4 regions of the Klebsiella scottii genome follow, and region 2 is predicted to be linked to each of the others. Evidence: predicted binding sites of a transcription regulator. Region 2 holds the regulator's gene; each other region holds the start of a gene.
What was found. The regulator PurR, encoded in region 2, represses purine synthesis genes. The targets are predictions, from matches to a motif close to CANGCAAACGTTTGCNTG.

Region 1 (8,119 bases), on a different contig from region 2:
AATCGTAATTGTCTGACTGGTTTGCCCGGTGGAGCACTAATGCTCGCCGGGCTTTAATACGCAAAATCATTCACGCGGCGGGCAGCGACACCCCTGGTGCTGACAAAAGCCTGCGGCGTGAAGGATGGAGGTACTTACTCGTCTTCTAACAGCGCGGCGTAGGCCGTCGCGTCCAGCAGCGCCGCGACCTGAGCTTCATCGCTGGCTTTGATTTTGAAAATCCAGCCAGCGGCGTACGGTTCGCTGTTAATCAGCTCCGGGGAGTCGTTCAGCTCTTCGTTCACCGCAAGGATCTCGCCGCTAATCGGGGCATAAATATCCGAGGCCGCTTTTACCGATTCCGCAACGGCGCAGTCATCGCCGGCGTCAACGGCCGTCCCGACTTCCGGCAGATCGACGAAAACCATATCGCCAAGCAGCTCCTGCGCGTGCTCGGTGATGCCAACGGTGTAGGTGCCGTCGGCTTCTTTGCGCAGCCATTCGTGTTCTTTACTGTATTTCAGTTCTGCTGGTACGTTGCTCATCAATTCATCTCCAAAAGGGGGAATCACGCAACGGCTTTGCCGTTACGAACAAAAACGGGTTTAGTCACTTTTACCGGCATTTCGCGGTTGCGGATCTGTACGACGGCCGTTTCACCGATGCCTGCCGGTACGCGTGCCAGTGCAATACTGTAGCCCAGCGTAGGGGAGAACGTCCCGCTGGTGATAATACCCTCTTGCTGATTACCGTCAGCGTCGGTAAAGCGCACCGGCAGACCGCCGCGCAGCACGCCCTTCTCGGTCATCACCAGGCCAACCAGCTGCTCGGTGCCTTTTTCACGCTGCAGCTCCAGCGCCTCACGACCAATAAAGTTGCGATCGGCAGGTTCCCAGGCAATGGTCCAGCCCATATTTGCCGCCAGCGGGGAGACGCCTTCGTCCATCTCCTGGCCGTACAAATTCATCCCGGCTTCCAGACGCAGCGTATCGCGAGCGCCGAGGCCGCAAGGCTTCACGCCCGCGTCCAGCAGGCTGCGCCAGAAATCTGCGGCCTGCTCTTTCGGCAGCGCAATCTCATAGCCCGCCTCGCCGGTATAGCCGGTGGTGGCGATAAATAACTCCCCCGCCTGCACGCCAAAGAACGGCTTCATGCCTGCGACGGCCTGGCGCTGCTGCTCGTTAAACAGGGTGGCGGCTTTCTCTTTCGCCTGCGGCCCCTGAACGGCGATCAGCGCCAGATCGTCGCGCACGGTTATCTCCAGGCCATAAGGTTCAGCCTGCTCGCCGATCCAGGCGAGGTCTTTTTCGCGGGTCGCGGAGTTAACCACAAGGCGGAAATAGTCTTCCGTCAGGAAATAGACAATCAGGTCATCGATAACGCCCGCCGAAGCGGTCAGCATTCCGCTGTATAGCGCTTTGCCCGGGACGGTGAGCTTCGCCACATCGTTAGCCAGCAGATAGCGCAGGAACTCGCGAACCCGGCTACCGTGGAAGTCGACGATGGTCATGTGCGAGACGTCGAACATGCCGGCATCGCGGCGCACCGCGTGGTGCTCATCAATCTGGGAACCATAGTGCAGCGGCATCATCCAGCCGTGGAAGTCCACCATGCGAGCGCCGCACAGCGTGTGTTGTTCATACAACGGAGTCTGTTGAGCCATCTTTTCCTCGTCGAATAAAACGGAACCAGCTACTTTTTTTGGCGGCGATTTCGCCCCGCGAAATCCGGCATCGACGCCCTTCGCTGGCGCCGACGCAAACGTTACCTTTGGCCTGAACTTACCACCGAAACCGGCGTTAAACCATAAGGTAAATCAGGACATCACATTAGCTTATGACCAAATCTCGCCGAAAACTCTACAGAATTATTGACTGGCAAAAAGCGATTTATGCCACATAAAATTAACATAACAAAAGAACTAAGCAGGTGATGATGATATTTTATGCGAATAAACGGGCCTGATTTCTTTCACAAAAAAAGAGAGACATTAATAAAACTAATGCGAAAAAACGGGTGAGATTAGATTATTTCAAATGAGAGGGGGAAACCCGGCGCGAGGGCCGGGAGAGAGAAGTGTGACGCGCTTAACGTAACCAGGCCGGAAGGTCGTTTAGCCCCATCGCCTGGCGGATCAGCTGCGGCTTCACGCCCGGCAGCGTATCGGCCAGCTTGAGACCGATATCGCGCAGCAGCTTCTTCGCCGGATGGCTGCCGGCAAACATTTCGCGAAAGCCCTGCATCCCCGCCAGCATCAGCGCGGCGCTGTGCTTGCGGCTGCGCTCATAGCGACGTAGATACAGATGCTGGCCAATATCCTTGCCCTGGGCATGCAGGCGCCGGATCTCATCGATAAGCTCTGCGGCATCCATAAAGCCCAGGTTCACCCCTTGCCCGGCCAGCGGGTGGATGGTGTGAGCGGCATCGCCAACCAGCGCCAGCCGATGGGCGGCAAACTGGCGCGCATAGCGGCCGGTGAGCGGGAACACTTCGCGCTCGCTCTCAAGCTGGCACAGGCCAAGGCGGTTATCGAAGGCAATACTCAGCGCCTGATTAAACGCCGCCTCATCCGCCTGCTGCATCTGCTCCGCTTCCTGCGGCGATAGCGACCAGACGATAGAGCACAGGTGCGGATCGCTGAGCGGCAGGAAGGCGAGGATACCGTCGCCGTGGAAGGCCTGGCGCGCAATAGCCTGATGCGGATCTGCGGTGCGGATAGTGGCCACCAGCGCGTGATGGCGATAGTCCCAGAAGGTCAGCGGAATATCGGCTTTGTTGCGCAACCAGGAGTTGGCGCCGTCGGCGCCGACCACCAGCCGGGCGGTCAGCATGCTGCCGTCCTGCAGGCTGAGAAACGCTTCGTTCTCACCCCATGCGACCTGCTGCAGCTGCGCCGGGGCCAGCAGCGTGACGTCAGAACAGCGCTGCGCCTTTTGCCACAGCGCGTGGTGAACGACCGCATTTTCAATAATGTGCCCGAGATGGCTGAAGCCCAGGCTCTGGTCATCAAAGCTGATGCGGCCAAAGCTGTCTTTATCCCACACTTCCATACCGTGATAGCAGCTGGCGCGCCGGGCGATAATTGTTGGCCAGACGTCAAGCTTGCTCAGGAGCTTCTCGCTGGCGGCGTTAATCGCTGAGACCCGCAGCGCTGGCCGCGCATCGGCGCTCAACGGCTGTGGTTCAGCCTGCTCAAGTACGGCTACGCGCAGCCCGCTGCCCTGCAATCCGCAGGCCACCGCCAGCCCCACCATGCCACCGCCCACAATGGCCACATCAACACTTTGCACGTTCAACTCCTTAACGGGGGACCCAACCGAGGGTACGCTGCGCCAGCGCATCGCGCGCCGGAGTAAATAATTCCATCGCCATCAGGCCGACGTTGCGCCCCGCTACCAGCGGCGCCCAGCGGTTGGCAAACAGATGAACCAGGCCATCGGTCACGCCGATAGTGGCGGACTTATCATCCGCTCGCCGCGCCTGATACTGGTCAAGCAAAGCATAATCGCCGGGATCGCGGCCGCTGGCCTGGGCCACAGTTTCAGCCAGGCTCATCACATCCCGCAGGCCAAGGTTAAACCCCTGCCCGGCAATGGGATGCAGCGTCTGCGCCGCGTTGCCGACCAGCGCCAGGCGATGGGAAACCACGCGGGTGGCAGTGGTTAGCGCCAGCGGATAAACGCTGCGCGCCCCGGCGTGGGTAATACGCCCCAGCCGCCAGCCAAACGCCTGCTGCAGCTCGTGGCAAAAACGTTCATCAGACCAGCTCAGGACGTCGTCATACCGTGACTGAGGATGGCACCACACCAGCGAGCAGCGGCCCTGCGACATCGGCAGCATCGCCAGGGGACCGTGCTCGGTAAACCGCTCAAAGGCGCGCCCCTCGTGGGGCAAAGCGGTGCTAACGTTGGCAATAATCGCCAGCTGTTGATAGGGCTGCTGCTGCCAGCTGATACCGCAGCGGGCGCCGATCGTCGAGCGCGATCCGTCCGCCGCCACCAGCAGCCTGCCGTCGATCGTTTCGCCGCTGTCCAGCGTGATGCTGACGCCCTCCTCCCATCGGCTGACGTTTTCTACTTTTGCCGGACAGTGCAAAGTAATACCCGGCGCATCGCGCAGTTGCGCAAACAGGCGCTGGCCGATGTCGTGCAGCTCGACGACCTGGCCCAACGCCGCCAGGCCATAGTCCTGCGCGTCCAGAGTGACGAACCCCGCGTGGCCGCGGTCGCTGACGTGCACGCGCTGAATCGGCGTCGCGCAGTCGGCGATCTCCTGCCAGATACCGACGCGCGCCAGCTGCTGGCAGGTGCCTGCCGCCAGCGCAATCGCCCTGGCGTCAAATCCAGGATGCTGCGAGGAGTCCGGCGCCGCCGCTTCCACCAGATGAACCGGCAGCGCGCCGTCGGTCAACCGGGAGATAGCCAGGGCCAGGGTCGCGCCGGTCATTCCGCCGCCAACGATCAGCACGCTCATGATCGCTGTGCCGCGGCCATCAGCGCTTCAATGTCGTCCGCGCTTTTCACCACTCCGGCGGTCAGATTTTCATTGCCGTCAGCGGTTATCACAATATCGTCTTCGATGCGGATACCGATACCGCGATACTGCGGCGGCACGTCGGCGTCCGTCGCAATATACAGCCCCGGCTCAACGGTCAGCACCATGCCCGGTTCGAGAACCCGCGAGCGGTCGACATCGTAGTTTCCGACATCATGCACGTCCAGCCCCAGCCAGTGGCTCAGGCCGTGCATAAAGAACGGGCGGTGCGCATTGTTAGCCAGCAGCTCTTCAACATCTCCTTTAAGGATGCCGAGGCGTACCAGGCCGACGACCATTATCCGCACGACTTTCTGATTTACCTCCTGAATAGAGGTTCCCGGGCGATAGAGCGTCAGCGCGGTTTCCAGCGATTCGAGGACAATGTCATAAATCTCGCGCTGGGCCGGACTAAATTTGCCGTTCACCGGGAAGGTGCGCGTGATATCGCCCGCATAGCCGCGGTATTCGCAGCCGGCATCGATCAGCACCAGATCGCCATCGCGCAGCTCGCACTCGTTTTCGGTGTAATGCAGAATGCAGCCGTTATCGCCGCCGCCAACGATGGTGTTATAGGAAGGGAAGCGGGCGCCGTGGCGGTTGAATTCATGAAGGATTTCGCCTTCCAGCTGATATTCGTACATCCCCGGCTGACATTTTTCCATCGCCCGGGTGTGGGCCAGCGCGGAAATTTCTCCGGCGCGGCGCAGCACCTCAAGCTCTTCTGGCGATTTGAACAGGCGCATCTCATGCACTATCGGCCGCCAGTCGATGACGGAATTTGGCGCCAGCAGGTTCTGGCGCGAGCCTTTACGCAGCTTTTCCAGCGCCGTGAAGACGATTTTATCGGCGTAGGCATATTCGCCCTGCGCAAAATAGATGGCGTCAAGGCCGTTCAGCAGCTGAAACAGCTGCTGGTTAATTTCGCTGAACGCCAGGGCGCGATCGACGCCGAGCTTCGAGGGCGCGGCGTCCTGCCCAAGGCGACGGCCGAACCAGATTTCCGCCGTCAGATCGCGGACGCGGTTAAACAGCACGCTGTGGTTATGGGTCTCGTCGCTTTTAATCAACACCAGCAAGGCTTCAGGCTCATTGAAGCCTGTGAAGTACCAAAAATCGCTGTTCTGCCGGTAGGGATATTCTGAATCTGCGCTGCGTACCGCTTCCGGCGCGGCGAAAATGAGCGCCGCGCTGCCTGGCTGCATCTGCGCTAACAGAGCCTGGCGACGAGAAAGAAATTCCTGCTGTGTCATGACGCCCCCTCAACAAATTGTAATTAGTGTAGTGTCGGCTTGCGTACTTCTGGTGCGGTTGGCTGCTGGCGCGAGAAGGTTTCATGGCACAGCAGCGCGGCAACGCGTACGTACTCGATAATCTCTTCTAACGACATCTCCAGCTCTTCCTGGTCTTCGTCTTCGTCGTAGCCCAGCTGCGCAATGTTGCGCAGATCGTCGATAGCTTCGCCGGTTTCATCTTTGACTTTATCGAGCTTCGGCTGAGTCACCCCAAGGCCTAGCAGGAAGTGGTTAACCCAACCGGCCAGCGCATCGGCGCGTTCAAATACGGTCACGCTATCCCCTTCCGGCAGATAGAGCTGGAACAGAAAGCCATCGTCTTCCAGCGAGTCGCTGGTTGCGGAATGCATGTTGCGCAGAGACTGCGCCAGCTCGTGGCCAAACGCGAGACCTTCGTTAGTCAGGTCATGCACCAGCGGCTGCCAGCTGCTGTCTTTATTGCCGCCGCACAGGATACCGCTGATCAAACCGTGCATTTCGGCCGGGGTTAAGCCCACGCCCTGTTGGTTCAGTAACTGGTCTACGGCGTTGTAACCAGGCATTTCGTTCTGTATAGACATGCGCATTCGTCATCGTTGGGAGGAATATTCATGATATGCTACCACTTTGGACCCTGGTGAACCAGAATAGGGCTTGTACCTTCGCATCAGGGTAGCTATAGTGTCGCCCCTTCGTAGCCCGGGGTATGGGCGTGAAGGCCGCGCAGTCAATCAGCAGGAAGGTGGCATGTCTGCACAACCCGTCGATCTCCAAATTTTTGGCCGTTCACTCCGCGTGAATTGCCCGCCTGAACAAAGGGATGCCTTGAGTCAGGCAGCTGACGACCTGAATCAGCGGTTGCAAGATTTAAAAGAACGCACTAGAGTCACAAATACTGAGCAGCTGGTCTTCATCGCCGCGTTGAACATCAGCTATGAGTTAACTCAGGAAAAAGCGAAAACCCGCGACTACGCCTCCAGTATGGAACAGCGTATTCGGATGCTTCAGCAGACCATCGAACAAGCGTTGCTTGAGCAAGGTCGCATAAGCGAAAGAACCGGGCCGAAGTTTGAATAACACTTTGCAATTAACTGTGTTAGAGTAATCGCAAGAACAAAATTTCTCTGAGATGTTTGCAAGCGGGCCAGTCCCCTGAGCCGATATTTCATACCACAAGAATGTGGCGCTCCACGGTTGGTGAGCATGCTCGGTTCGTCCGAGAAGCCTTAAAACTGTGACGACGCATTCACCTTGAACCAAGGGTTCAAGGGTTACAGCCTGCGGCGGCATCTCGGAGATTCCCTTCTTTTAGCGCTTCATTTCGCACGACTTCGCTTTCAGCATTTCACCTTCTGTGTATTACACTACGCCTACATGCATAACCGGCTCACGTCGTGACGTGATAATGCCAAATCAGGCGATCTATCATGACCCAAATTTCTGATACCCGCTCAACCCGACAGCAGATTCGCCAACACATCCGCCAGCTTCGACGCGCGCTGACGCCTGAACAGCAGGCACGCTTCGCCGGGCTTGGCGCGAACCGCATGATGGCCTATCCGCCGGTGACCCTCGCGCGAACCGTCGCGCTGTTTCTTTCATTTGACGGCGAGCTGGATACCCAACCGCTGATTGAACAGCTGTGGCGGGCGGGAAAACGCGTCTATCTCCCCGTGCTCCACCCTTTCAGCCCGGGAAACCTGCTGTTTTTGCACTACCATCCGCAAAGCGAGCTGGTGATAAACCGCCTGAAAATTCACGAGCCACAGCTTGACGTGCGCGACGTTCTGCCGCTGTCCCAGCTTGATGTGCTGATTACGCCGCTGGTCGCCTTTGACGCGCTCGGTCAGCGCCTGGGAATGGGTGGGGGATTTTACGACAGGACGCTGCAAAACTGGCGGCAGTATCATCTGCAGCCCGTCGGCTACGCCCACGACTGCCAGCAGGTCGACGCGCTGCCGACGGAGCAGTGGGATATCCCGCTGCCCGCGGTGGTTACGCCGTCGAAAACCTGGAGCTGGTAAAGCGCCGGGTTAACCGACGCGGATGACGCTTTAAGCTGATTCAGGCAGGCCGCTAGCCGGCCCGCCAGTCGCAAAAAGATTAGAACAACAGACGCGCGCGGATGGTGCCCGGAATCGCCTTCATTGCCAGCAGCGCCTGCTGCGCCACATCCTCTTCGGCTTCAATATCGATAACCACATAGCCCATCTGCGGGGTGGTTTGTAGATACTGCGCCGCGATGTTGATGCTCTGAGCGGCAAAGATCTGGTTGATTGCGGTCAGTACGCCCGGACGGTTTTCGTGGATATGCAGCAGACGGCGGCCGCCGT
Region 2 (8,119 bases):
GCGGGGCGGTAAGCGAGTACGACGCGCTGCACGCGATTTTCAAAATGGTCCGCAAAGGGATGAAGGACAGCGATTGTAATCGCGCCATCATGGTGGCGCATAACGCCACTTTCGATCTCAGTTTTACCATGGCTGCCGCCGAGCGCGCCGGGCTAAAACGCAATCCGTTCCACCCTTTCGTCACCTTTGATACCGCCGCGCTGAGCGGGCTGGCGCTCGGTCAGACCGTGCTGTCTAAAGCCTGCCTTGCCGCCGGTATGGCGTTTGATGGCACCAAGGCGCACTCTGCGCTGTACGATACCGACCAGACCGCCCGGCTGTTCTGCGAGATAGTCAACCGCTGGAAGCGTCTTGGCGGATGGCCGCTACCGCAGCCTGAAGCGGAATAAGAGACAAAAAAAAGCGACTTCACTGGAAGTCGCTTTTTTACTGGCAGCAAAATTATTCTGCTTTCGGCTCGTCGGCCTTGTACTTCGCCGCCGTTTCTTTGATCAGCTGCTGTAGCTCACCGCGCTGATACATTTCAATCACGATGTCGCAACCGCCAACCAGCTCACCATCAACCCACAGCTGCGGGAAGGTCGGCCAGTTTGCATACTTCGGCAGCTCCGCGCGGATGTCCGGATTCTGCAGGATATCTACGTAGGCAAAGCGTTCGCCGCACGCAGACAGCGCCTGCACGGTCTGAGCGGAAAAGCCGCAGCTTGGCAGTTTCGGCGATCCTTTCATGTACAGCAGGATCGGGTTTTCAGCGATTTGACGTTCGATTTTTTCTACAGTAGTACTCATTGTCATGCTTCCTTAACTTCTATACGGCAGTAATTTGTCATTGTAGCGTCCTGAACGCAGGACAGATAATAACATTTTGTTCACTCGTTCTATTTTATCTTCTGTGGACTGAAGTTGCCTTAAAAATATTACTTCATCAGCCAGCGCGCCGTCCTGCCGCGCACTTTCTGTACAAGGCGGTCAATGTCTGGCATATTTTTTTGCAATTGTTAATCAAACGACACTTTAGATACAAAAGAGTATTAACTTTCAGGGTTTTTATGCATTAGAATCGTTGGGTTTTGTCATTCATGGTCAGGTATGTGTACATGTCTGTAATTAATCAGGGGAGTGCTCGGTGGCGCGGCTAAACAAAATCGCGATTTCGCTCTGCGCATTACTGTTTACATCTATCTCATTTACACCACTGGCGCATGCTTCAGGGCATACGCACGCCTCCGCCGCGTCAAAAGCGCATCAGGCAAAGGGCACCACCGAACGCAAGAAAAAAGTCTCCGGTCAGAAAACAAAATCCAGCGCCAAAACCTCCAGCAAGAAAGCATCGACCTCCTCCCGCGCCAAACACCCTACCCGCACCACCGCCTCCAGCCAAACGGCATTAAACCGTCAGGCCGCCGGCGGAACCAAAAAGTGCGTGTTGCGCAAGGGCTATAAAAAGCAGTGCGCGACGTCGGCTAAGTCAAACATCGAACCGACGCGGGCGATGGCCAACGTGCAGCAGAAATGCGTCGTGCGGAAAGGCTACAAAAAGCGCTGTAAGCCGGTGGTTGAAGAGGAAGTGCCGCTGACGCTGGCCGATGCGCATAAGGTGCGGGTGCAAAAAGCGCAGAGCACCGCCATGTCGAAGCTGATGGGCCAAATTGGCAAGCCCTACCGCTGGGGCGGCACCTCGCCGCGCACCGGCTTTGACTGCAGCGGGCTGGTTTATTACGCCTATAAAGACCTGGTGAAAATTCATATCCCGCGGACGGCGAACGAGATGTACCACCTGCGCGATGCTCGCCCCGTAGATCGCGGTGAGCTGCAGAGCGGCGATCTGGTCTTCTTCCGCACCCGCGGCCGCGGCACGGCGGATCACGTCGGCGTGTACGTCGGTAACGGTAAATTTATTCAGTCGCCGCGTACCGGACGCGATATTCAGATTACCTCGTTAAGCGAAGATTACTGGGTTCGCCACTACGTTGGCGCCCGCCGCGTGATGACGCCTAAAACCATCCGCTGACGACCACCTGCCGCGCCTGCGGCAGGTTAACTCTCTCTTTTGCCACATCTTTTAATTTGCTACTATCTCCCTGTGCATTACATGGTTATTGCACGCATTAATATAATAAGGAGAGTAGCAATGTCGTTCGAATTACCTGCATTACCATATGCGAAAGACGCCCTGGCGCCGCACATTTCCGCTGAAACCCTGGAATACCATTACGGTAAGCATCACCAGGCCTACGTCACTAACCTCAACAACCTGATCAAGGGCACCGCTTTTGAAGGCCACTCTTTAGAAGAGATCGTTCGTTCTTCCGAAGGCGGCGTCTTTAACAACGCGGCCCAGGTCTGGAACCACACCTTCTACTGGAACTGTCTCGCGCCGAATGCCGGCGGTGAGCCGGAAGGCGAACTGGCGGCAGCAATCGCCAAATCCTTCGGCAGCTTTGCTGATTTTAAAGCGCAATTCACCGATGCTGCGGTGAAAAACTTCGGCGCTGGCTGGACGTGGCTGGTCAAAAATGCCGACGGCAGCCTGGCGATTGTCTCCACCAGCAACGCCGGTACGCCGCTCACCGGCAATGCCGCACCGCTGCTGACCGTGGATGTCTGGGAACATGCTTATTACATTGACTACCGTAACGCCCGTCCAAACTATCTGGAGCACTTCTGGGCGCTGGTAAACTGGAAGTTTGTCGCGGCTAATCTGGCGGCATAAAACTCTACCGCAGAAGGGTTTCCCCTTCTGCGGTAATTATTAGCGGCTGGCTAAGGCCTCTTCCGGCCGCGAGCGACCGCTGAACAACACCAGCATCAGCGCCACCCCGGCAATGATAGCGCCCATCACCGGAACAAATGCGTAGCCCAGGCCAGAAGAAATCACCGCCCCGCCGGCCGCCGCGCCGAGCGCATTCCCAAGGTTAAACGCTCCGATATTCACCGAAGAAGAGAGCCCCGGCGCTTCGTGAGCCACGCGCATCACGCGCATTTGCAGCGGCGGCACCACGGCAAACGTCGCCGCGCCCCACACCACCATGCTGATGGCCGCGCCAATCTGCGACTGCGCCAGCAGCGGGATCGCCAGCATGATAACCATCAGCAGCAGTAAAAAGCCCTTCAGCGTGCCGGAAACCGAGCGGTCGGCAAATTTTCCGCCAAGATAATTGCCCAGAGAGAAGCCGACGCCAATCAGTACCAGCATCGCGGTGACGAACAGCGGCGAGGCGTGGGTAATGGTATGCAGCACCGGCGAAATATAGGTATAGAGGGTGAACATCGCCCCGGCTCCGAGCACGGTGGTCAGCAGCGCGGAGAGCACCTGCGGCCGCATCAAAACCGACAGCTCCTCCTTCACGTTCGGCCGCTGCCCTGCGCTGCCTTTTGGCAACGAGAACCACAGGCCGATCATCGCCACCAGGCCAAGACCCGCCGTGGCAAGAAAGGACATGCGCCAGCCGATGGTTTCACCCAGCCAGGTCGCCGCCGGGACGCCGCCAATGTTGGCGATGGTCAGCCCCATAAACATAGTTGCCACCGCGCTGGCCTGCTTGTGTTTAGGGACCACGCTCGCGGCCACCACCGAGCCGAGGCCGAAGAAGGCGCCGTGGTTCAGGCTGGTGATAATGCGCGAAAGCAGCAGCGTGGTGTAATCCGGCGCCATTGACGAGAGGACGTTGCCAAGGGTGAAAATAGCCATCAGGAAAATCAGCGCACTGCGGCGCGCGCGATGCGACAGCAGCAGCGTCATCAGCGGTGCTCCGACCATCACGCCGATAGCATAGGCGCTGATCAGCATCCCCGCGGCGGGAATAGACACATCCACGCCTTTAGCGATAACCGGCAGTAATCCCATCGGGGAAAATTCGGTCGTACCGATACCAAACGCCCCAACGGCCAGCGCTAACAGGGGAAAGTTGATTTTCATTCAATGACTCCAGCAAACCGTCCTCAGCGACGGTATCTCATCAGAAGTCAAAAGCATGACATCAATCACAGAAAAACAAAAGTAAACGAAATGGCAAAAGATTTTTGCGAATTTGATAATAATGCGCGGGAACGGGGGGAAAGGAGCCTCTCCCCCGAAAAAATTAGTGCAGTACGGCGGTCAGCCCTGCGGCCACGATCAGACCCAGTACAATAATCGTCGTGGTCAGCGAAAACTTTAAATCTGTATCCATCAATTTTCCCCCTGATTATCCCCACAAGAAAAGTGAGCCTGCTCATTTTTGCACAATATTGCACAAAAATCTTCTGAGATTTAGGGTGATGCACATTTTTACTCTTCCCCTTTGCCGCAAGATCGGACAAAATCCCACGCTAATTTGAAAGCGTATCGGCCATTGACCCCTTCCTGTCGTTCTGTGTCGTTTCCCGACGTGATGCAATGTTGAACATTGTGCTCAGGGTGTGTATAGGCAAACGTTTCCGTATCGATAATCAGACGATCAGGTCAAGGTCTGGAGAGAGAAGTAATGGCAACAATTAAAGATGTAGCGAAGCGCGCAAACGTTTCCACTACAACAGTTTCACATGTAATTAACAAAACCCGTTTTGTGGCTGAAGAGACCCGCAACGCGGTATGGGCTGCCATCAAAGAGCTGCACTACTCTCCGAGTGCGGTGGCGCGCAGCCTGAAGGTTAATCACACTAAATCGATCGGTCTGCTGGCTACCAGCAGCGAAGCGGCCTATTTCGCCGAGATTATCGAGTCCGTTGAGAAGAGCTGCTTCCAGAAGGGCTACACCTTGATTCTGGGCAACGCCTGGAACGATCCGGAAAAGCAGCAGGCCTACCTGTCGATGATGGCGCAAAAGCGCGTCGACGGCCTGCTGGTGATGTGTTCCGAATATCCGCAGTCGGTGCTGTCCATGCTGGAAGAGTACCGCAACATCCCGATGGTCGTCATGGACTGGGGTGAGTCCAAGGCTGATTTTACCGATTCGGTGATCGATAACGCCTTTGAAGGCGGCTATATGGCCGGTCGCTACCTCGTTGAGCGCGGCCACCGTGAAATCGGCGTGATCCCGGGCCCGCTGGAGCGCAATACCGGCGCCGGACGCCTGGCCGGTTTTATGAAAGCGATGGAAGAAGCGCAGATTAGCGTCCCGGAAAGCTGGGTTGTTCAGGGCGACTTCGAGCCGGAATCCGGCTACCGCGCCATGCAGCAGATCCTCAGCCAGCCGCATCGCCCGACCGCCATATTCTGCGGCGGCGATATCATGGCAATGGGAGCCATCTGCGCCGCCGACGAAATGGGCCTGCGCGTCCCGCAGGATATTTCGCTCATTGGCTATGACAACGTGCGCAACGCCCGCTACTTCAGCCCGGCGCTGACCACCATCCATCAGCCGAAGGATTCACTCGGCGAAGCCGCATTCAATATGCTGATGGACCGTATCGTCAATAAGCGCGAAGAGTCGCAGTCTATCGAAGTTCACCCGCGACTGGTCGAGCGTCGCTCGGTGATCGACGGCCCGTTCGTCGACTACCGCCGCTAATCCTGCCGTGGCGCCGGCTATTCCGGCGCCCGCAGCCACTCCCGATTTAACGTTTCGCTGTCGCCAAGATAGTCCAGCAGCCAGGAGAGAGCCGGTGAGATATCGCTCTGCTGCCAGGTCAGGCAGCACGCGGCGTCCGGGAACGGATTTTCCAGCTCCAGCGCCGTCCACTCGCCGCTATCGATCCGCGGGCGGGCAAAGTGCGACGGCACCATGCCGATGCAGAGTCCGGCCGACAGGCAGGTGGCCGAGGCGTCCCAGTCCGGCACCACCACTCTCTTCTGGTTATCCAGCAGCCACGTCGTGCGCTTGGGCAACGAACGCGACGTATCCTCCCTGACCAGCGACGGCCAGTTGCGCAACGTGTCATCGCTCAGCGGGCCGCTCATTTTCGCCAGCGGATGGTGGCTGGCCACCACGCAGTGCCAGCTCAGCATGCCCATATCACGAAAGGCGTAGCGTCCGCCGACCGGAATCGAGCGGGTCGCGCCGATGGCCAGCTCCACGCGGCCGTCGGCCAGCGCATCCCAGACGCCGTTAAACACCTCCTGAAAGACAATCAGCTCGACGTCCGGAAAGTGACGATAAAAATCGACAATCATCTGCCGCATCCGCGCCGGCTTAACGATATCGTCAACCGCGATCGAGAGCTGCCCGCGCCAGCCGTTGGCGATCTGCTGGCACTGACGGCGGGTGATCTGCATTTTTTTGATAACAGAACGCCCTTCCTGTAAAAACCACACGCCGGCCGGCGTGAGCTCAACGTCCCGGTGGCGTCGCTCAAAGAGCGGAACGGCCAGCCATTCTTCGAGCTGACGCACGGTGTAGCTGACCGCCGAGGGTACACGATGCAGCTCCTGAGCCGCCGCGCTGAAGCTGCCGTTGCGCGCAACCGCATCAACCACTTCAAGAGAGTATTCGGACCACATATTCTGCCTGCAAATTTTTTGAACGCATGTAACAAATATTAGCGTTTCACAAGCCAGAATGCACTCCCTACACTCAGCGGCATCTTACCTGCATCAGAAGAAAGAGAACTTTATGCAACAACCTGGGAAAGGATTTTTGGTTTGGCTGGCGGGCCTCAGCGTGCTCGGCTTCCTGGCAACCGATATGTATCTGCCGGCGTTTTCGGCGATCCAACAGGATCTCAACACTTCGGCGGCTTCTGTCAGCGCCAGCCTCAGCGTGTTTCTCGCCGGTTTCGCCATTGGTCAGCTGTTCTGGGGCCCGGTCTCCGATCGCTACGGGCGCAAGCCGGTGCTGCTCAGCGGCCTGGCGATCTTCGCCGTCGGCTGCCTTGGCATGCTGTGGGTGCAGAACGCGACCCTGATGCTGGCGCTGCGATTTGTGCAGGCCATCGGCGTCTGCGCGGCGGCGGTAACCTGGCAGGCGATGGTCACCGACTATTATCCAGCCCAACGTACTAACCGCATCTTCGCCACCATTATGCCGCTGGTAGGTCTATCGCCGGCCCTGGCACCGCTGCTCGGCAGCTGGCTGCTCGCCCATTTCGACTGGCAGGCTATCTTCGCGACCCTGTTGGTCATCGCCCTGCTGCTGATGCTGCCCGCGTTACGCCTCAAGCCGGTGAGCAAGCCCGAGAGCGGTACGCAGAAAAAACTGACCTTCCTGGCGCTGCTGCGCTCACGCGAATATAGCGGCAACGTGCTGATTTACGCCGCCTGCTCCGCCAGCTTTTTCGCCTGGCTGACCGGCTCGCCGTTTATTCTGCATGACATGGGCTACGGGCCAACCGCAATCGGCCTGAGCTACGTGCCGCAGACTATCGCCTTTTTAATCGGCGGATACGGCTGCCGGGCGGCGCTGCAGAAATGGCAGGGGCAGCAGCTGCTGCCGTGGCTGCTGGTCATTTTTGCTATCAGCGTTGCCGCCACCTGGCTGGTGGGACTGCAGCAGGATGTCTCCATCGTGGCGCTGATGGCACCGTTCTGCGTGATGGCTATCGTTAACGGCGGGATTTACCCGATTGTCGTCGCTCAGGCCCTGCGGCCATTCCCTCAGGCCACGGGTCGCGCCGCCGCGCTGCAGAATACCCTGCAGCTCGGACTGTGCTTCCTGACCAGCCTGCTGGTGTCGACGCTGATTGCCACCCCGCTGCTCACCACAACCAGCGTGATGCTGGCCTCCATCGCGCTGGCCGGGCTGGGGTATGTCATGCAGCTGCATACAACCCGTCTGAGCACCGAGTCGTCACACGCATAAAAGGGTTTCAGTGATGTTACGGTCCAGTAATTAGCCTGCTAATATCTTTTTATTGAAAGCCTTAAAATAGGGGCCTATACTGGATCCCGTATCACATAAATAGAAAGTTTATCGATATTAACGGGGGCAGGATGCCTCCCGTTTAACCATGGAAGGCCTTTCGGCAAGGGTTATCTCCCTTCCTCTGTTCTACGTCGGATAGCAGCTTCACGGATTTTTCCGTGAGATTTCTCACAATGCCAAAAAAAGCGTCTACGCTGTTTTAAGGTTCTGATCACTTGGGCGTGATGGAGAAGCTATGAGTTCATCGTGTATAGAAGAAGTAAGTGTACCAAATGATGACTGGTACCGAATTACAGCTGAGTTACTCGGTCGTGCGGGTATTGAAATTAATGGCCCCG
Region 3 (8,119 bases), 1.2 Mb from region 2:
CCCTTATCGACCAGGTTGTTCAGCTTAAGGGTGATCCCGGAGGGCTGGCCGTTCTGGGCGTTAGCAATTTCCCGATCGATCATCTCATACAGCAGGCGGCGCGAGTTCTGCGGCGAAACCAGCAGATAGTCAAAGCTAACCGGACGGTATGGGTTTTCGATAAAGTTGAACACGCGACGGACTTCATTGGTAATACGCGCATCCGCAGTGATCAGGGAGTAATCGGTATACAGACGCGCGGTTTTTTCGTTGAAGTTACCGGTACCGATATGGGCGTAGCGGACAACCTCGTCGCCCTCTTTACGTGAAATCAGGAACAGCTTGGCGTGGATCTTCAGCCCCGGGGCGGAAAAGATAACGTGCACGCCGGCTTCAGTCAGGCGTTTCGCCCAATGAATGTTGGCCTCTTCGTCAAAGCGCGCCTGCAGCTCGACCACCACGGTGACTTTTTTACCGTTGTGGGCGGCGTGAATCATGGAATCGATAATCCGCGAGTCTTTGGCGACGCGGTAAATATTGATTTTGATCGCCAGCACGCTGGGGTCGAAGGAGGCCTGACGCAGCAGTTCCAGCACGTGCTCAAAGGTGTGGTACGGGTAGTAGAGCAGCACGTCGCGTTCGCGAATAGCGTCGAACCCGTTGCGGAACTTATCAAACCAGGTGTGGCGCAGACGCGGCAGCGGTTTATTGACCAGGTTAGCTTTGCCGACGTTCGGGAAGCCGATAAAGTCTTTAAAGTTGTGGTAGCGGCCGCCCGGCAGCATTGAGTCATAGCGTGAAATCGAGAACATTGCCCGCAGCATTTCGACCATCGCGTCCGGCATATCGCGCTGGTAAACGAAGCGTACCGGTTCGGCGGTGAGACGCTGCTTCAGGCTGGAGGACATCAGCTCCATCAGGCTCGATTCCATCTCGTGCACCAGATCGTACTCGGCGTCGCGGGTCATCTTCATCGAATAGGCGTTCAGCGTATCGTAATCGAAGAAGCCTTTAAAAATATCATCCAGGCAGTAGCGCAGAATGTTATCAAGCAGGATCATCGGCTTACGGCGGCGCGGGGCTTCCGGCGGCAGGTTAACAAAGCGCGGAACCTTATCTGACGGAATTTCCAGCAGGGCGTAGTTAACGGTTTCGCCGCGAATGATTTCCACCGCCAGATAGGTGTAATCATCTTTCAAAAACTGGATCAGGTCCGTTTCGCGGTTAATCAAAATAGGGGTAATGTGCTGGCGCAGGTATTGTTTAAAGTAGTTGCGCAGCCAGGACTGCTGATTGACCGACAGCTGGCGTTCGTTGATCAGGAAGATCTGATTACGCGCCATCTCCAGCAGCAGCTCGTTATACAGGCTGTCAAACTCCTGGTCGGCCTTCAGGACCCGGGCCTGAATTTTACCTAACAGGTGGCGAGAATGGGCGGTACTGCCTTGCTCTTCACTGATGATGATGCGGCGCTTGAGTTCAGCGAAGCGCACTTTATAAAATTCATCGAGGTTGTTGGAGTAAATTCCCAAAAAGCGCATGCGCTCAATCAGTGGGTTGCTTTTATCCGCCGCTTCCTGAAGTACGCGTTCGTTAAAGGACAACCAGCTGAGTTCTTTCTCGATGTATAGCTTTTCCTGGCCCATTACAACTCACACTCCGGTTGATTGATGTTGCATTTTCATTATGGCGAGCTTTGCCATTGAATGTCCAACTATGTCAAAGAAGTATGACAGTTTTCTTTCAACGCGCTGCGAAGAAAAGGAGGTCGCTTTCCTTTGCTCATTCTGTGTGCAAAATGCGGTAATTCAGCCGATCGCTGTCGCGCGTCAGGCGCCAAAACGCGTCTGCGGCTGAAGGTCCTGGCGCAGATAAACAATGGCAGCAGGGACAAAAAAAACGCCTCTGACGGATGCGAGAGGCGTTATCGATTACTCTTCTGCCGCGTATCCTTGCGGCGGCAGAGGCGCATCGTCAAGCCAGGCCTGACCCCTCTCCATGCGCAGACGACCGTCGACAAACCAGCTGACGACGAGCGGGTAAATGGCGTGTTCCTGAGCCTGCACGCGGGCGGTAACGTCATCTTCGCTATCGCCGGCGAAAACCGGAACTTTGGCCTGCAGAATGACCGGCCCGCCGTCCAGCTCATCGGTGACGAAATGCACCGAGGTTCCGTGCTCCTCATCGCCGTTTTCCAGCACCTGGCGATGGGTATACAGCCCGGGATATTTAGGCAGCAGGGAGGGGTGGATATTCAGCAGACGCCCCTGATAGTGGGCGACAAACGCCGGGCTCAGAATCCGCATGTAGCCCGCCAGTACCACCAGATCCGGCGCGTAGGCGTCGATCTCGTGCATCAGCTCGCGATCGAACGCTTCGCGGTTGGCGAACTGGCTGGCGGTGAGCGCGTGGGTCGGGATACCGGCCTCACGCGCGCGTTCAAGGCCGAAGGCATCGGCCTTGTTGCTGAATACCGCTCGCAGGGTGCCGCCGATCTGTTTCCGCGCGCAGGCGTCAATAATTGCCTGCAGATTACTGCCGCTACCGGAAATCAGCACCACGATATTTTTCATTCAATGACCACACGCTGTTCGGAATCAGAGGCTTTGATATAGCCTATTTTCCACGCGTTTTCACCTTTTTCGTTCAGCAGAGCGATGGCGTTATCGGCGGCTTCTGGCGGCAGCGCGATAACCATCCCGACGCCGCAGTTGAAGGTCCGATACATTTCGTGGCTGCTGACGTTGCCGGCAGTTTGCAGCCATTTGAAGACTTCCGGCCACTGCCAGGAGGACTCGTCGATCACCGCCTGGGTGTTATCTGGCAGAACGCGCGGGATATTTTCCCAGAAGCCGCCGCCGGTCAGGTGCGCAATGGCGTGAACTTCGACGTTAGCGATCAGATCCAGCACCGATTTGACGTAGATGCGGGTCGGCGCCAGCAGATGGTCGGCCAATGACGCACCGTTCAGGTCGGTGGTTTGCGGGTCGACGCCGCTGACTTCAATAATTTTACGCACCAGCGAGTAGCCGTTGGAGTGCGGGCCGCTGGAGGCCAGAGCGACCAGCACGTCGCCGTCGGCAACTTTGCTGCCGTCGATAATTTCTGATTTTTCTACAACCCCGACGCAAAAGCCCGCGACGTCATAATCATCGCCGTGGTACATGCCGGGCATTTCTGCCGTTTCGCCGCCAACCAGCGCGCAGCCTGACTGCAGACAGCCTTCGGCGATCCCGCTGATGACGCTGGCTGCCGTGTCGACGTCCAGTTTGCCGGTGGCATAGTAGTCGAGGAAGAAGAGCGGCTCGGCGCCCTGAACCACCAGGTCGTTTACGCACATGGCAACCAGGTCGATACCGATAGTGTCGTGACGCTTGAGGTCCATTGCCAGACGCAGCTTGGTGCCGACGCCGTCAGTGCCGGAGACCAGTACCGGCTCGCGGTATTTCTGCGGCAATGCGCACAGTGCGCCGAATCCGCCCAGTCCACCCATCACTTCCGGGCGGCGGGTTTTCTTCACCACACCCTTAATACGGTCGACGAGAGCGTTGCCTGCATCAATATCTACGCCGGCATCTTTATAGCTGAGAGAGGTTTTATCGGTCACTGCGAAGTCTCCACACATTTGCGGTAGCAAGAAAAATCGGCGCAATTCTAACAGGGATAGCAAACGTTTGCGAGCCTGCTTTGCAGTCGGCGTTAATCGGCGGCGAGATGGACAAATTTGATACTGTTCACGAAAATGAAACCGGGTACATTCTTGTGCTTGCCTCTGTGCGCCAGAATGACCATCATGCCACTGAAACCGGTTTCTCTTTTTGTTTAAGCGAGCCGAACGACGGTACTGAGGGGATTCAGGAGGGGGGTAAGGATGGTAATTGCCGCATTTGATATTGGTGGCACGGCGCTAAAAATGGGCATTATAGCCAGCACCGGCGAGCTGCTGGAGAAGGGCAAGCAGCCGATTCGCGACAGCGACGGCGAGCAAATTTTGCAGGCCATGCTGGCGTGGATTGCCGCTCACCCGGAGTGTGAAGGGGTGGCGATCAGCGCGCCCGGCTACGTTAATCCGCACACCGGCTATATCGAAATGGGCGGCGCTATCCGCAGATTCGATAATTTTGCTATCAAAACCTGGCTTGAACAACGTACCCGACTTCCCGTCGCCATTGAAAACGACGCTAACTGCGTGCTGCTGGCCGAGCGCTGGCAGGGCAAAGCCGCCAATATAAGTGATTTTCTGGTTCTGACGATTGGCACCGGCATCGGCGGGGCTATCTTCTGTAATGACCGGCTGGTGCACGGCGCGAGCTTTCGCGCCGGAGAATTTGGCTATATGCAGACCCAGCGCCCGGGCACCCGTGACGTTCGTCGCTACTCAATGAATGAGAACTGTACCCTGCGCGTCTTGCGCCAGCGCTACGCCGCGCATTTCGGCAAAACGCTGGAAGAGGTGACCGGGGAAGAGATATTCGATCGTTACGACAGGGGCGATGCGACCTGTCATCGGCTGGTGGCCGAATTCTTTAACGGCCTTGGCACCGGCCTTTATAACCTCGTCAACGTGTTCGATCCGCAGACTATCCTCATCGGCGGCGGCATCGTGGAACGCCCGGGCTTTTTGCCGCTGCTGCGTGAACATCTGGCCTGGTTCGGCATTGCAGACTATATCGACACCGTCAGCCACGGCAACGACGCCGGGCTGATTGGCGCCGTTTACCATTTCAATCAGCAATTCCGGTCGCCGACTGGCGATCGCTCATAAGGAAGAGAACATGTCTGGATTTAAAGAAGGTTTTCTGTGGGGCGGCGCGGTCGCGGCGCATCAGCTGGAAGGGGGCTGGCAGGAGGGCGGCAAAGGCGCGAGCGTTGCCGACGTGATGACCGCTGGCGCCCACGGCGTGGCGCGTGAAATTACCGACGGCGTGCTGGCGGGTAAAAATTACCCGAACCATGAGGCGATTGATTTTTATCATCGCTATAAAGATGACATTCAGCTGTTTGCGGAAATGGGCTTCAAATGCTTTCGTACCTCTATTGCCTGGACGCGTATTTTCCCGCTGGGCGACGAGCTGGAGCCGAACGAAGCCGGGCTGCAGTTCTATGACGATCTGTTCGATGAGTGCCTGAAGCACGGAATTGAGCCGGTTATTACGCTCTCCCACTTTGAGATGCCTTACCACCTCGTTAGCGAATACGGCGGCTGGCGCAACCGTAAGCTGATTGATTTCTTCGTACGCTTTGCGCAGGTGGTATTTAATCGCTATCAGCATAAAGTGAAGTACTGGATGACCTTTAATGAGATCAATAACCAGGCAAACTTCCACGAAGACTTTGCGCCGTTCACCAACTCGGGGCTGAAGTTCCTGCCGGGTGAGGATCGCGAGCCGGTGATGTATCAGGCTGCGCACTATGAGCTGGTCGCCAGCGCGCTGGCGGTGAAAGTCGCGCGGGAGATTAACCCGGCGCTGCAGGTCGGCTGCATGATTGCGATGTGCCCGATTTATCCGCTCTCCTGCGTGCCTGATGACATGATGATGGCGATGAACGCCATGCACCGCCGCTACTGGTTCACCGATGTTCACGTGCGCGGTAAGTACCCTCAGCATCTGCTTAACTACTTTGCGCGCCGCGGTTTTGCGCTGGATATCACCGACGAAGATCGCGTGGCGTTGAGCGAAGGCTGCGTCGACTATATTGGCTTCAGCTACTATATGTCGTTCGCCACCAAGGCCACCGAGGATAATCCGCTGCTGGATTATGATGAGACGAAGAGCCTGGTCTCCAACCCATACGTGCAAAAATCGGACTGGGGCTGGCAGATTGACCCGGTTGGGCTGCGCTACTCGCTGAACTGGTTCTGGGATCACTATCAGCTGCCGCTGTTTATTGTCGAAAACGGCTTTGGCGCCATCGACGTGCGCGAAGCTGACGGTACGGTAGACGACCAGTACCGCATCGACTATCTCTCCGCCCATATCGCGGAAATGAAAAAAGCGGTCGTTGAGGACGGCGTTGACCTGATGGGCTACACCCCGTGGGGCTGTATCGATCTGGTCTCCGCCGGAACCGGCGAGATGAAAAAGCGTTACGGTTTTATCTACGTCGATAAAGATAACGAAGGCAACGGGACCCTGGCCCGCAGCCGCAAGAAATCTTTTGCCTGGTATCAGCAGGTTATCGGCAGCAACGGCGAAACGCTTTAAACCGGCCTGAAGCCCCGTGAAACCCCGCCTGCGCGGGGTTTTTTTATTTTGATTTATACTGGCTCAGGCAGCGCAAAGCATTTTGGTTGATCCCGGTCAAACATATCGGCTATGGCGCAAATGGGAAAAAGCGGTATAATCCCGCGATTTTTTTTGTGGCTGCCCCTCAGAGGAGAAAGAGAATGAAGATTGTGGAAGTGAAACACCCACTCGTCAAACACAAGCTGGGCCTGATGCGTGAGCACGACATCAGCACCAAACGCTTCCGTGAACTCGCCTCAGAGGTTGGTAGCTTACTAACTTATGAAGCCACCGCCGACCTGGAGACCGAAAGGGTCACCATCGAAGGCTGGAATGGCCCGGTCGAAGTTGAGCAGATCAAAGGTAAGAAAATCACCGTCGTACCTATTCTGCGCGCCGGCCTCGGCATGATGGAAGGCGTTCTGGAACACGTTCCGAGCGCGCGCATCAGCGTCGTTGGGATCTACCGTAATGAAGAAACCCTTGAGCCGGTGCCTTACTTCCAGAAGCTGGTATCCAATATCGACGAACGTATGGCGCTGGTGGTTGACCCGATGCTGGCAACCGGCGGTTCGATGATCGCCACTATCGACCTGCTGAAAAAAGCGGGCTGCTCCAGCATCAAGGTGCTGGTTCTGGTTGCCGCTCCGGAAGGGATTGCCGCGCTGGAGAAAGCGCACCCGGACGTCGAGATGTACACCGCGTCCATTGACCAGGGCCTCAACGAGCACGGATATATTATTCCCGGCCTCGGCGATGCCGGCGATAAGATTTTTGGTACCAAGTAATTGAAGCATTAATAAGAAGCCGACTTTAAGAGTCGGCTTTTTTTTGAATCAAACACGCCAACAACAACTAATAAACGACACTCAGAGGAAAACACTATGACGCGCCGCGCAATCGGGGTGAGTGAAAGACCGCCGCTTTTACAGACAATCCCGCTAAGTTTGCAACATCTGTTCGCCATGTTTGGCGCTACGGTGTTGGTGCCAGTCCTGTTTCACATCAACCCGGCTACCGTTCTGCTGTTTAACGGTATCGGCACGCTGCTGTACCTGTTTATCTGTAAGGGCAAAATTCCGGCCTATCTGGGATCGAGCTTTGCGTTTATCTCCCCGGTTCTGCTGCTGCTCCCGCTGGGTTACGAGGTTGCGCTGGGCGGCTTTATTATGTGCGGCGTGCTGTTCTGCATCGTCTCCTTTATTGTTAAAAGGGCCGGCACCGGCTGGCTGGACGTGATGTTCCCGCCGGCGGCCATGGGGGCCATTGTCGCGGTTATCGGCCTGGAGCTGGCCGGCGTCGCGGCGAATATGGCCGGCCTGCTGCCGGTAGAGGGACAGTCTCCTGATAGCAAAACCATTATCATCTCAATGGTGACGCTGGGGGTGACGGTGTTTGGCTCGGTGCTGTTCCGCGGTTTCATGGCCATCATCCCGATTCTTATCGGCGTGCTGGTGGGCTACGCGCTCTCCTTCGTGATGGGCGTTGTCGACACCACTCCCATCGCCGAGGCGCACTGGTTTGCGCTGCCGACCTTCTACACGCCGCGCTTTGAGTGGTTTGCGATTTTCACCATCCTGCCCGCCGCGCTGGTGGTGATTGCCGAGCACGTGGGGCATCTGGTGGTGACGGCGAATATTGTTAAAAAGGATCTGATCCGCGATCCCGGCCTGCACCGCTCGATGTTTGCCAACGGCCTGTCGACGATGATCTCCGGCTTCTTCGGCTCGACGCCCAACACGACCTACGGTGAAAACATTGGCGTGATGGCGATTACCCGCGTCTACAGTACCTGGGTTATCGGCGGGGCGGCGATTATCGCCATTCTGCTCTCCTGCGTCGGCAAGCTGGCGGCAGCCATTCAGATCATCCCGCTGCCGGTAATGGGCGGCGTATCGCTGCTGCTGTACGGG
Region 4 (8,119 bases), 1.0 Mb from region 2:
GCGTCGGCTCAAAAAGAGACCGGTGAGAAAGATGCGCTGGTGGTTATGAAGGGCACGCTGTACGACATGCCGGTTGTCGCCGTTGCTTTTGAATTCGCCTTTATGGGCGGTTCGATGGGCTCGGTGGTGGGCGCGCGCTTCGTACGTGCCGTTGAGCAGGCGTTGGAAGACAACTGCCCGCTGGTTTGCTTCTCAGCGTCCGGCGGCGCGCGCATGCAGGAAGCGCTGATGTCGCTGATGCAGATGGCGAAAACGTCAGCCGCGCTGGCGAAAATGCAGGAGCGCGGTTTACCGTATATCTCCGTGCTGACCGACCCGACGATGGGCGGCGTATCGGCGAGCTTTGCGATGCTCGGCGATCTGAACATCGCGGAACCGAAAGCGCTGATCGGCTTTGCCGGCCCTCGCGTTATCGAGCAAACCGTACGCGAAAAGCTGCCGCCAGGATTCCAGCGCAGCGAGTTCCTGATTGAAAAAGGGGCGATCGACATGATCGTACGTCGCCCTGAAATGCGCCTGAAGCTGGCCAGTATTCTGGCGAAGCTGATGAATCTCCCGGCGCCATGCCCGGAGGTTTCTCATGAAGGCGACGCGGTGCCGCCGGTACCGGATCAGGAACCAGAGGCCTGATAGTGCAGAGGGCAGGCCTGACGGTGCTGCCCTTTTTTTATATTCAAATAACTACGCGACATCATCCTGACCTGGCCGCATCGCGGCGTGCTGACAGATGAGCGTATTTACCGTTAACTCTTGCGGACATCATGGAAAAAGAACCTATTCCTCAGGCCACGTCGCCCCTGGCTACGTGGCTTTCTTATCTGGAGCATCTGCACAGCAAAACTATCGATCTCGGGCTGACGCGCGTGAACGAGGTTGCCGGGCGGATGGCGGTAGTGAAACCTGCGCCGTTCGTATTTACGGTGGCGGGCACCAACGGTAAGGGGACCACCTGCCGTACGCTGGAGTCGGTGCTGATGGCGGCGGGCTATAGGGTCGGCGTCTACAGTTCACCGCATCTGGTGCGCTATACCGAACGCGTACGCGTGCAGGGAGAGGAGCTGGCAGAATCGGCGCATACCGCCTCTTTCGCTGAAATCGAAGCGGCGCGCGGCGAAATATCCCTGAGCTATTTTGAGTTCGGTACGCTCTCCGCACTGTGGCTGTTTAAGCAGGCGCAGCTGGACGTTGTTATCCTTGAGGTTGGGCTGGGCGGTCGCCTTGACGCGACAAATATCGTTGATGCCGACGTGGCGGTGGTGACCAGCATTGCGCTCGATCATACCGACTGGCTGGGGCCGGATCGCGAAAGCATCGGCCGCGAAAAGGCCGGTATTTTCCGCTCAGGCAAGCCGGCTATCGTCGGTGAGCCGGATATGCCTCATACCATTGCCGACGTTGCGGCGGAAAAAGGCGCGCTGCTGCGCCGTCGTGACCTTGACTGGCGCTATGTTACCGGCGAGCAGGCGTGGGATTTCAGCGACGAGCAGGGGACGCTGGCAGGGCTGCCGCTGCCTCAGGTGCCAATGCCGAATGCGGCTACGGCGCTGGCCGCGCTGCGCGCCAGCGGGCTGGCGGTGAACGAACGGGCGATTCGCGACGGCATTAAGCAGGCGATGCTACCCGGGCGTTTCCAGATAATTGGCGAAACGCCGCGCGTGATCCTCGACGTTGCCCATAACCCACATGCGGCGGCCTATCTGGCCGGACGTCTCAAAAGCCTGCCGAAAACGGGGCGCGTGCTGGCGGTTATTGGTATGCTGCATGATAAGGATATTGCCGGTACGCTGGCAAACCTGACGGCTGAAGTCGATTGCTGGTACTGCGCGCCGCTGGAAGGGCCGCGTGGGGCAACGGCGGAACAGCTGCTGGAGCATTTGCGTACAGGGCGAGCCTGCGCGGACGTCGCTCAGGCATGGCATGCGGCCATGGCCGATGCCGGACCGGAAGATACGGTGCTGGTGTGTGGTTCATTCCACACGGTGGCGCATGTAATGGAAGAAATAGACGCGGGGAGAATCGGTGGCGAGTAAGTTTCAGAACCGTTTAGTCGGGACGATTGTGCTGGTGGCGCTGGGAGTCATTATCCTTCCAGGGCTGCTTGACGGTCAGAAAAAACACTATCAGGATGAGTTTGCGGCGATCCCGCTGGTGCCGAAGCCGGGCGATCGCGATGAGCCTGACATGCTACCGGCGGCAACTCAGGCCTTGCCTGCTCAGCCTCCGGAAGGGGCGGCAGAAGAGGTGAGGGCCGGCAATGCGGCGGCGCCGTCGCTGGATCCGTCGCGCATCCCGGTGAACAGTAACAGCTTCGATGATGTTCAGGAGCCGGTTGTCGCGCCCAAGCCGCAGCCAAAACCTCAGGTTCAGCCGAAGCCGCAACCGCAGCCGCAGCCTAAGCCGGTCGATAAGCCTCAGCCGCCGCAGCAGCAGCAGACTGCCGCCCAGACGCCGGCGCCGAAGCCTGCTGAAATTCCTGCGCCAACCGGCAGAGCCTACGTGGTGCAGCTGGGGGCGTTGAAGAATGCGGACAAGGTAAATGAAATTGTCGGTAAGCTGCGCTCCTCCGGGTTCAAGGTTTACACGTCGCCTTCGACGCCGGTGCAGGGGAAAATCACCCGAATTTTGGTTGGCCCTGATGCGTCGAAAGATAAGCTGAAAGGCCAGCTTGGCGATCTGAAGCAGCTGTCAGGTCTGAGCGGTGTGGTGATGGGATACAGTCCAAACTAGCCTTGCTATTCAGCCTGATAGCGCTGGAGAACGCCGATATTGATGCAGGGTCGGGAGACGATCGCCCTGGCGCAGTTAAGGTCGGACAGGTCAGCGGGCGTCGGGCTCGCTGGCGGTGAACGGGGGGCTGAATCCCTTACCTGACGCGCCCTGCAGAGGCAAAAGGTAGCATGGCGTTGAATGTTTTTTCAGCGCCATTTTTATTTCTGTAGGGCACGGAAATCCCTACGCAAACGTTTTCTTTTTCTGTTAGAATGCGCCCCGAACCGGACGACAGGGCGTAAAATCGTAGGATGTATATGGTCTGGATTGATTACGCCATTATTGCGGTGATTGGTTTTTCCTGTCTGGTAAGCCTGATCCGCGGCTTTGTTCGTGAAGCGTTATCGCTGGTAACCTGGGGATGTGCTTTCTTTGTTGCCAGTCATTACTACACTTACCTGGCTGTCTGGTTCACGGGCTTTGAAGACGAAATGGTCCGCAATGGGATTGCTATCGCGATACTGTTTATCGCAACGCTTATCGTCGGCGCTATCGTTAACTACGTGATTAGCGCACTGGTAGAGAAAACCGGCCTGTCGGGTACCGACAGGGTGTTAGGGATCTGCTTCGGCGCCCTTCGTGGCGTGCTGATTGTCTCTGCGATCCTGTTCTTTCTCGATAGTTTTACCGGTATGGCGAAAAGCGAAGACTGGCAAAAGTCGGAGCTTATCCCGCAGTTCAGTTTCGTTATCAGATGGTTTTTTGACTATCTGCAGAGCTCGTCAAGTTTCTTGCCCAAAGCATAAGCGTTGGGATGTAGCTGAACGAGGAAAAGACGTATGTGCGGTATTGTCGGTATCGCCGGTGTTATGCCGGTAAACCAGTCGATTTATGACGCGTTAACGGTGCTTCAGCATCGTGGCCAGGATGCCGCAGGCATCATCACCATTGATGCAAATAATTGCTTCCGCTTGCGTAAGGCAAACGGGCTGGTGAGCGATATTTTTGAGGCTCGCCACATGCAGCGTATGCAGGGCAACATGGGGATCGGCCACGTCCGTTACCCTACGGCTGGCAGCTCCAGCGCCTCCGAGGCTCAGCCTTTCTACGTTAACTCGCCGTATGGCATTACGTTGGCGCATAACGGTAACCTGACCAACGCTCACGAGCTGCGTAAAAAGCTGTTTGAAGAAAAACGCCGCCACATCAACACCACCTCCGATTCTGAAATTCTGCTCAATATTTTCGCCAGCGAGCTGGATAACTTCCGCCATTATCCGCTGGAAGCCGACAATATCTTTGCGGCAATTGCTGCGACCAATCGGCAGATTCGTGGCGCCTATGCCTGCGTGGCGATGATTATCGGCCACGGTATGGTTGCGTTTCGCGATCCGAACGGTATTCGCCCGCTGGTACTGGGCAAGCGTGATATTGGCGACGGCCGTACCGAGTACATGGTGGCCTCCGAAAGCGTGGCGCTGGATACTCTGGGCTTCGAGTTCCTGCGCGACGTTGCGCCGGGAGAAGCGGTGTACATCACCGAAAAAGGCCAGCTGTTTACCCGCCAGTGTGCGGAGAACCCGGTCAGCAACCCGTGCCTGTTTGAGTACGTCTATTTTGCCCGTCCGGACTCCTTCATCGATAAGATCTCCGTCTATAGCGCTCGCGTGAATATGGGGACTAAGCTGGGCGAGAAAATTGCCCGCGAATGGGAAGATCTGGACATTGACGTGGTCATCCCGATTCCGGAAACCTCCTGCGATATCGCGCTGGAAATTGCCCGTATTCTCGACAAGCCTTATCGTCAGGGCTTCGTCAAAAACCGCTATGTCGGCCGTACTTTTATCATGCCGGGCCAGCAGCTGCGTCGTAAATCAGTACGTCGTAAGCTCAACGCTAACCGCGCCGAGTTCCGTGATAAAAACGTCCTGCTGGTCGATGACTCCATCGTTCGCGGCACGACCTCGGAACAGATTATCGAGATGGCGCGCGAAGCGGGCGCGAAGAAGGTCTATCTGGCTTCCGCTGCGCCGGAGATTCGCTTCCCGAACGTCTACGGCATCGATATGCCGACGGCCACCGAGCTGATTGCCCACGGTCGTGAAGTTGACGAAATTCGGCAGATCATCGGCGCTGACGGCCTAATCTTCCAGGATCTGAACGATCTGATCGACGCCGTGCGGGCCGAGAATCCAGATATTCAGCAGTTTGAATGTTCGGTATTTAACGGTGTGTACGTCACTAAGGACGTCGATCAGCAGTACCTCGATTATCTCGACTCCCTGCGTAACGACGATGCTAAAGCGGTGCAGCGTCAGAACGAAGTGGAAAACTTAGAGATGCATAACGAAGGCTAAACCACGCCTTTGTTGTCAAAGCCCGCCGTCGTCAGACTGCGGGCTTTTTGTTTTTCGGGCCCCGGTTAGCGGGCCACCGAACTTGCGTCCGGTGCTATAATCCGGCAAAGTCTGCGACACTAAGCAGAAGGGGCAATCATCGTGAAACGACTTATCATTGGAATTTCTGGCGCCAGCGGTGCCGTTTACGGCGTGCGGCTGCTCCAGGTATTGCGCGATGTCGCGGATGTTGAAACCCATCTGATCATGAGCCAGGCGGCGCGGCAGACTCTGGCCCTTGAGACCGACTATTCGCTGCGTGAAGTTCAGGGGCTGGCTGACGTTGTCCATGATGCCCGCGATATCGCCGCCAGCATCTCTTCCGGCTCGTTTAAAACGGCCGGGATGGTGATTTTACCCTGCTCGATGAAAACGCTTTCAGGCATTGTTCATAGCTACACCGATGGCCTGATGACCCGGGCGGCGGACGTGGTGCTGAAAGAGCGCCGCCCGCTGGTGCTCTGTGTGCGCGAAACGCCGTTCCACCTCGGACACCTGCGCCTTCTGGTCCAGGCGGCGGAAATGGGCGCGGTTATCATGCCGCCGGTTCCGGCCTTCTACCATCGTCCGCAAACCCTGGACGACGTTATCAACCAGACGGTCAATCGCGTCATCGATCAGTTCGATATCACTCTGCCGCAGGACCTGTTCGCTCGCTGGCAAGGGGCATAGGCGCGCGCTAAAATAGTGCGCTTTATGATTCTTTGCGCCCCGATGGTGCAATTTTGTCGCCCCGATCAAATCCTCAACATTTAATTTGTTTTTTTGCGTTTCGACGCTGCGGTTTCTCCGTTAATACTGCTATCTTCCCTTTCAAGACAATTCTGCAACTTTATATTAACAAATTTAACGCTGTTTCCAGCACGCACTGAGAAAATGGCACAAAAACTGCAGGATACGTCGGCACTACACATAACTAAACAACGCACCGCATAACAACATCACGACACTTAAGGGTATTGTATGAAGAAGACGATCCTGGCCCTCTCTTTAATTATGGGAATTAGCAGTGCTTCCAGCGTCTTTGCAGCTCTGCCGCAAAGCATCCGCATCGGCACCGATGCCACCTACGCGCCATTTTCCTCTAAGGATGCCAAAGGTGATTTCGTCGGCTTTGACATCGATTTGGGCAATGAACTCTGTTCGCGTATCAAGGTAAAATGTACCTGGGTAGGGAGTGATTTTGATTCACTGATCCCGTCGCTGAAGGCGAAGAAAATTGACGCCATCATCTCTTCATTATCGATTACCGAAAAACGTCAGCAGGAGATTGCCTTCTCTGACAAGCTTTATGCCGCAGACTCCCGCCTGATTGCGCAGAAAGGCTCCACCATCCAGCCGACGCTGGAATCGCTGAAAGGCAAACACGTTGGCGTACTGCAGGGCTCGACTCAGGAGTCTTACGGCAACGAACGCTGGCGCAGCAAAGGCGTTGATGTGGTGGCCTATCAGAACCAGGACCTGATTTACTCTGACCTCGCCGCCGGTCGCCTCGACGCCGCGCTGCAGGATGAAGTGGCCGCCAGCGAAGGGTTCCTCAAACAGCCTGCCGGCAAAGATTTCGCGTTTGCCGGTCCTTCCGTAAAAGACAAACAGTTCTTCGGTGATGGCACCGGCATTGGCCTGCGCAAGACGGACGGCGAGCTGAAAGCCGCCTTCGACAAAGCGTTGGGTGAAATGCGTAAAGACGGCACCTACGACAAGATGGCGAAGAAGTACTTCGACTTTAACGTTTACGGTGACTAAGCGTGCTGCTGGCCCGGTATACCGGGCCTTTTAGATTCGCGATAGCTATCTATGCCCCTTATTGGTGCATTGGTCGTCTCGTCGTCTCATTTTGGTGCAAAAATTGCATAGTTAAGCGTTTCTGATGCGAAAAAATTTGCTCCCCGGCGCAGAATGTTTTGCCTTATCGGGGAGAAAAGTGGCACGATAACTGGCTTAAGTACTTCTAATAAACCCATTAGAATGACAGTTTGTTGAGGATAGTTATGAAAAAACTGGCGTTGTCTCTTTCTTTAGCGCTGGCCCTTTCCAGCGTTTCCACGGTATTCGCAGCCATTCCGCAAAAGGTTCGTATCGGTACAGATCCAACTTATGCCCCGTTTGAATCGAAAAATGCCCAGGGTGAGTTGATTGGTTTTGACATCGATCTGGCCAAAGAGCTGTGTAAGCGCATCAATACGCAATGTACCTTCATTGAAAACCCGCTGGATGCGCTGATCCCATCTTTAAAAGCGAAGAAAATCGATGCGATTATGTCTTCGCTTTCTATTACTGAAAAACGCCAGCAGGAAATTGCCTTCACCGACAAACTTTATGCCGCCGATTCCCGCCTGGTGGTGAAAAAGGGCAGCGATATTACGCCGGATCTTACCCTCCTGAAGGGCAAGCGTATCGGCGTGCTGCAGGGCACAACGCAGGAAACTTACGGCAACGAACACTGGGCGCCAAAAGGGATTGAGATTGTCTCCTATCAGGGTCAGGACAATATCTATTCCGACCTGACCGCCGGCCGCATTGACGCTGCGTTCCAGGATGAAGTGGCCGCAAGTGAAGGCTTCCTCAAGCAGCCGGTAGGGAAAGACTATCAGTTCGGCGGCCCGTCCATTAAGGACGAAAAGCTGTTTGGCGTCGGCACCGGCATGGGCCTGCGTAAAGAGGACAACGAGCTGCGCGAAGCGCTGAACAAAGCCTTCGCTGAAATGCGCAAAGATGGCACCTACGACAAGCTGGCGAAAAAATATTTCGATTTTAACGTGTACGGCGACTAACCATCACGCGTACGCCACCGCGCGTATTTTAGCGCGCGGTGGTCGATGATAGACAGGGCAGACAGCATGCTGTACGGGTTTTCACAGGTAATATTGCAGGGCGCTCTTGTCACGCTGGAGCTGGCCCTTAGTTCGGTTGTGCTGGCGGTCCTGATTGGTCTGGCTGGCGCTGGCGCGAAGCTATCGAGCAATCGACCGCTGGCGCTGGTATTTGAAGGTTACACCACCTTAATTCGTGGC

Region 1: gcvT (glycine cleavage system aminomethyltransferase GcvT) is a predicted target of PurR. The motif match lies at 1,734-1,751, and genes of this name have one in related genera.
Region 3: purM (phosphoribosylformylglycinamidine cyclo-ligase) is a predicted target of PurR. The motif match lies at 3,643-3,660, and genes of this name have one in related genera.
Region 4: cvpA (colicin V production protein) is a predicted target of PurR. The motif match lies at 2,954-2,971, and genes of this name have one in related genera.

What each region holds. Positions count from the first base shown of each region.
Region 1 covers NZ_JARXNI010000019.1:358,111-366,229, reverse strand. The annotation lists gene gcvH (glycine cleavage system protein GcvH) at 135-524, opposite strand; gene gcvT (glycine cleavage system aminomethyltransferase GcvT) at 548-1,642, opposite strand; gene ubiI (FAD-dependent 2-octaprenylphenol hydroxylase) at 2,067-3,269, opposite strand; gene ubiH (2-octaprenyl-6-methoxyphenyl hydroxylase) at 3,280-4,452, opposite strand; gene pepP (Xaa-Pro aminopeptidase) at 4,449-5,765, opposite strand; gene QFI97_RS05505 (YecA/YgfB family protein) at 5,789-6,367, opposite strand; gene zapA (cell division protein ZapA) at 6,534-6,863, shown strand; RNA gene ssrS (6S RNA) at 6,905-7,088, shown strand; gene QFI97_RS05490 (5-formyltetrahydrofolate cyclo-ligase) at 7,214-7,810, shown strand; gene serA (phosphoglycerate dehydrogenase) at 7,890-8,119, opposite strand, start outside.
Region 2 covers NZ_JARXNI010000020.1:1,300,150-1,308,268, reverse strand. The annotation lists gene rnt (ribonuclease T) at 1-389, shown strand, start outside; gene QFI97_RS13830 (Grx4 family monothiol glutaredoxin) at 442-789, opposite strand; gene QFI97_RS13825 (C40 family peptidase) at 1,127-2,011, shown strand; gene sodB (superoxide dismutase [Fe]) at 2,132-2,713, shown strand; gene QFI97_RS13815 (MFS transporter) at 2,753-3,919, opposite strand; gene cydH (cytochrome bd-I oxidase subunit CydH) at 4,083-4,172, opposite strand; gene purR (HTH-type transcriptional repressor PurR) at 4,467-5,492, shown strand; gene punR (DNA-binding transcriptional activator PunR) at 5,510-6,421, opposite strand; gene punC (purine nucleoside transporter PunC) at 6,534-7,718, shown strand; gene cfa (cyclopropane fatty acyl phospholipid synthase) at 8,017-8,119, shown strand, end outside.
Region 3 covers NZ_JARXNI010000020.1:129,409-137,527, forward strand. The annotation lists gene ppk1 (polyphosphate kinase 1) at 1-1,625, opposite strand, end outside; gene purN (phosphoribosylglycinamide formyltransferase) at 1,911-2,552, opposite strand; gene purM (phosphoribosylformylglycinamidine cyclo-ligase) at 2,549-3,586, opposite strand; gene bglK (beta-glucoside kinase BglK) at 3,851-4,744, shown strand; gene QFI97_RS08410 (6-phospho-beta-glucosidase) at 4,755-6,185, shown strand; gene upp (uracil phosphoribosyltransferase) at 6,368-6,994, shown strand; gene uraA (uracil permease) at 7,091-8,119, shown strand, end outside.
Region 4 covers NZ_JARXNI010000020.1:250,329-258,447, forward strand. The annotation lists gene accD (acetyl-CoA carboxylase, carboxyltransferase subunit beta) at 1-630, shown strand, start outside; gene folC (bifunctional tetrahydrofolate synthase/dihydrofolate synthase) at 762-2,030, shown strand; gene dedD (cell division protein DedD) at 2,020-2,727, shown strand; gene cvpA (colicin V production protein) at 3,027-3,515, shown strand; gene purF (amidophosphoribosyltransferase) at 3,549-5,066, shown strand; gene QFI97_RS09025 (UbiX family flavin prenyltransferase) at 5,208-5,777, shown strand; gene QFI97_RS09030 (hypothetical protein) at 5,858-6,019, opposite strand; gene argT (lysine/arginine/ornithine ABC transporter substrate-binding protein ArgT) at 6,069-6,851, shown strand; gene hisJ (histidine ABC transporter substrate-binding protein HisJ) at 7,097-7,879, shown strand; gene QFI97_RS09045 (histidine ABC transporter permease HisQ) at 7,946-8,119, shown strand, end outside.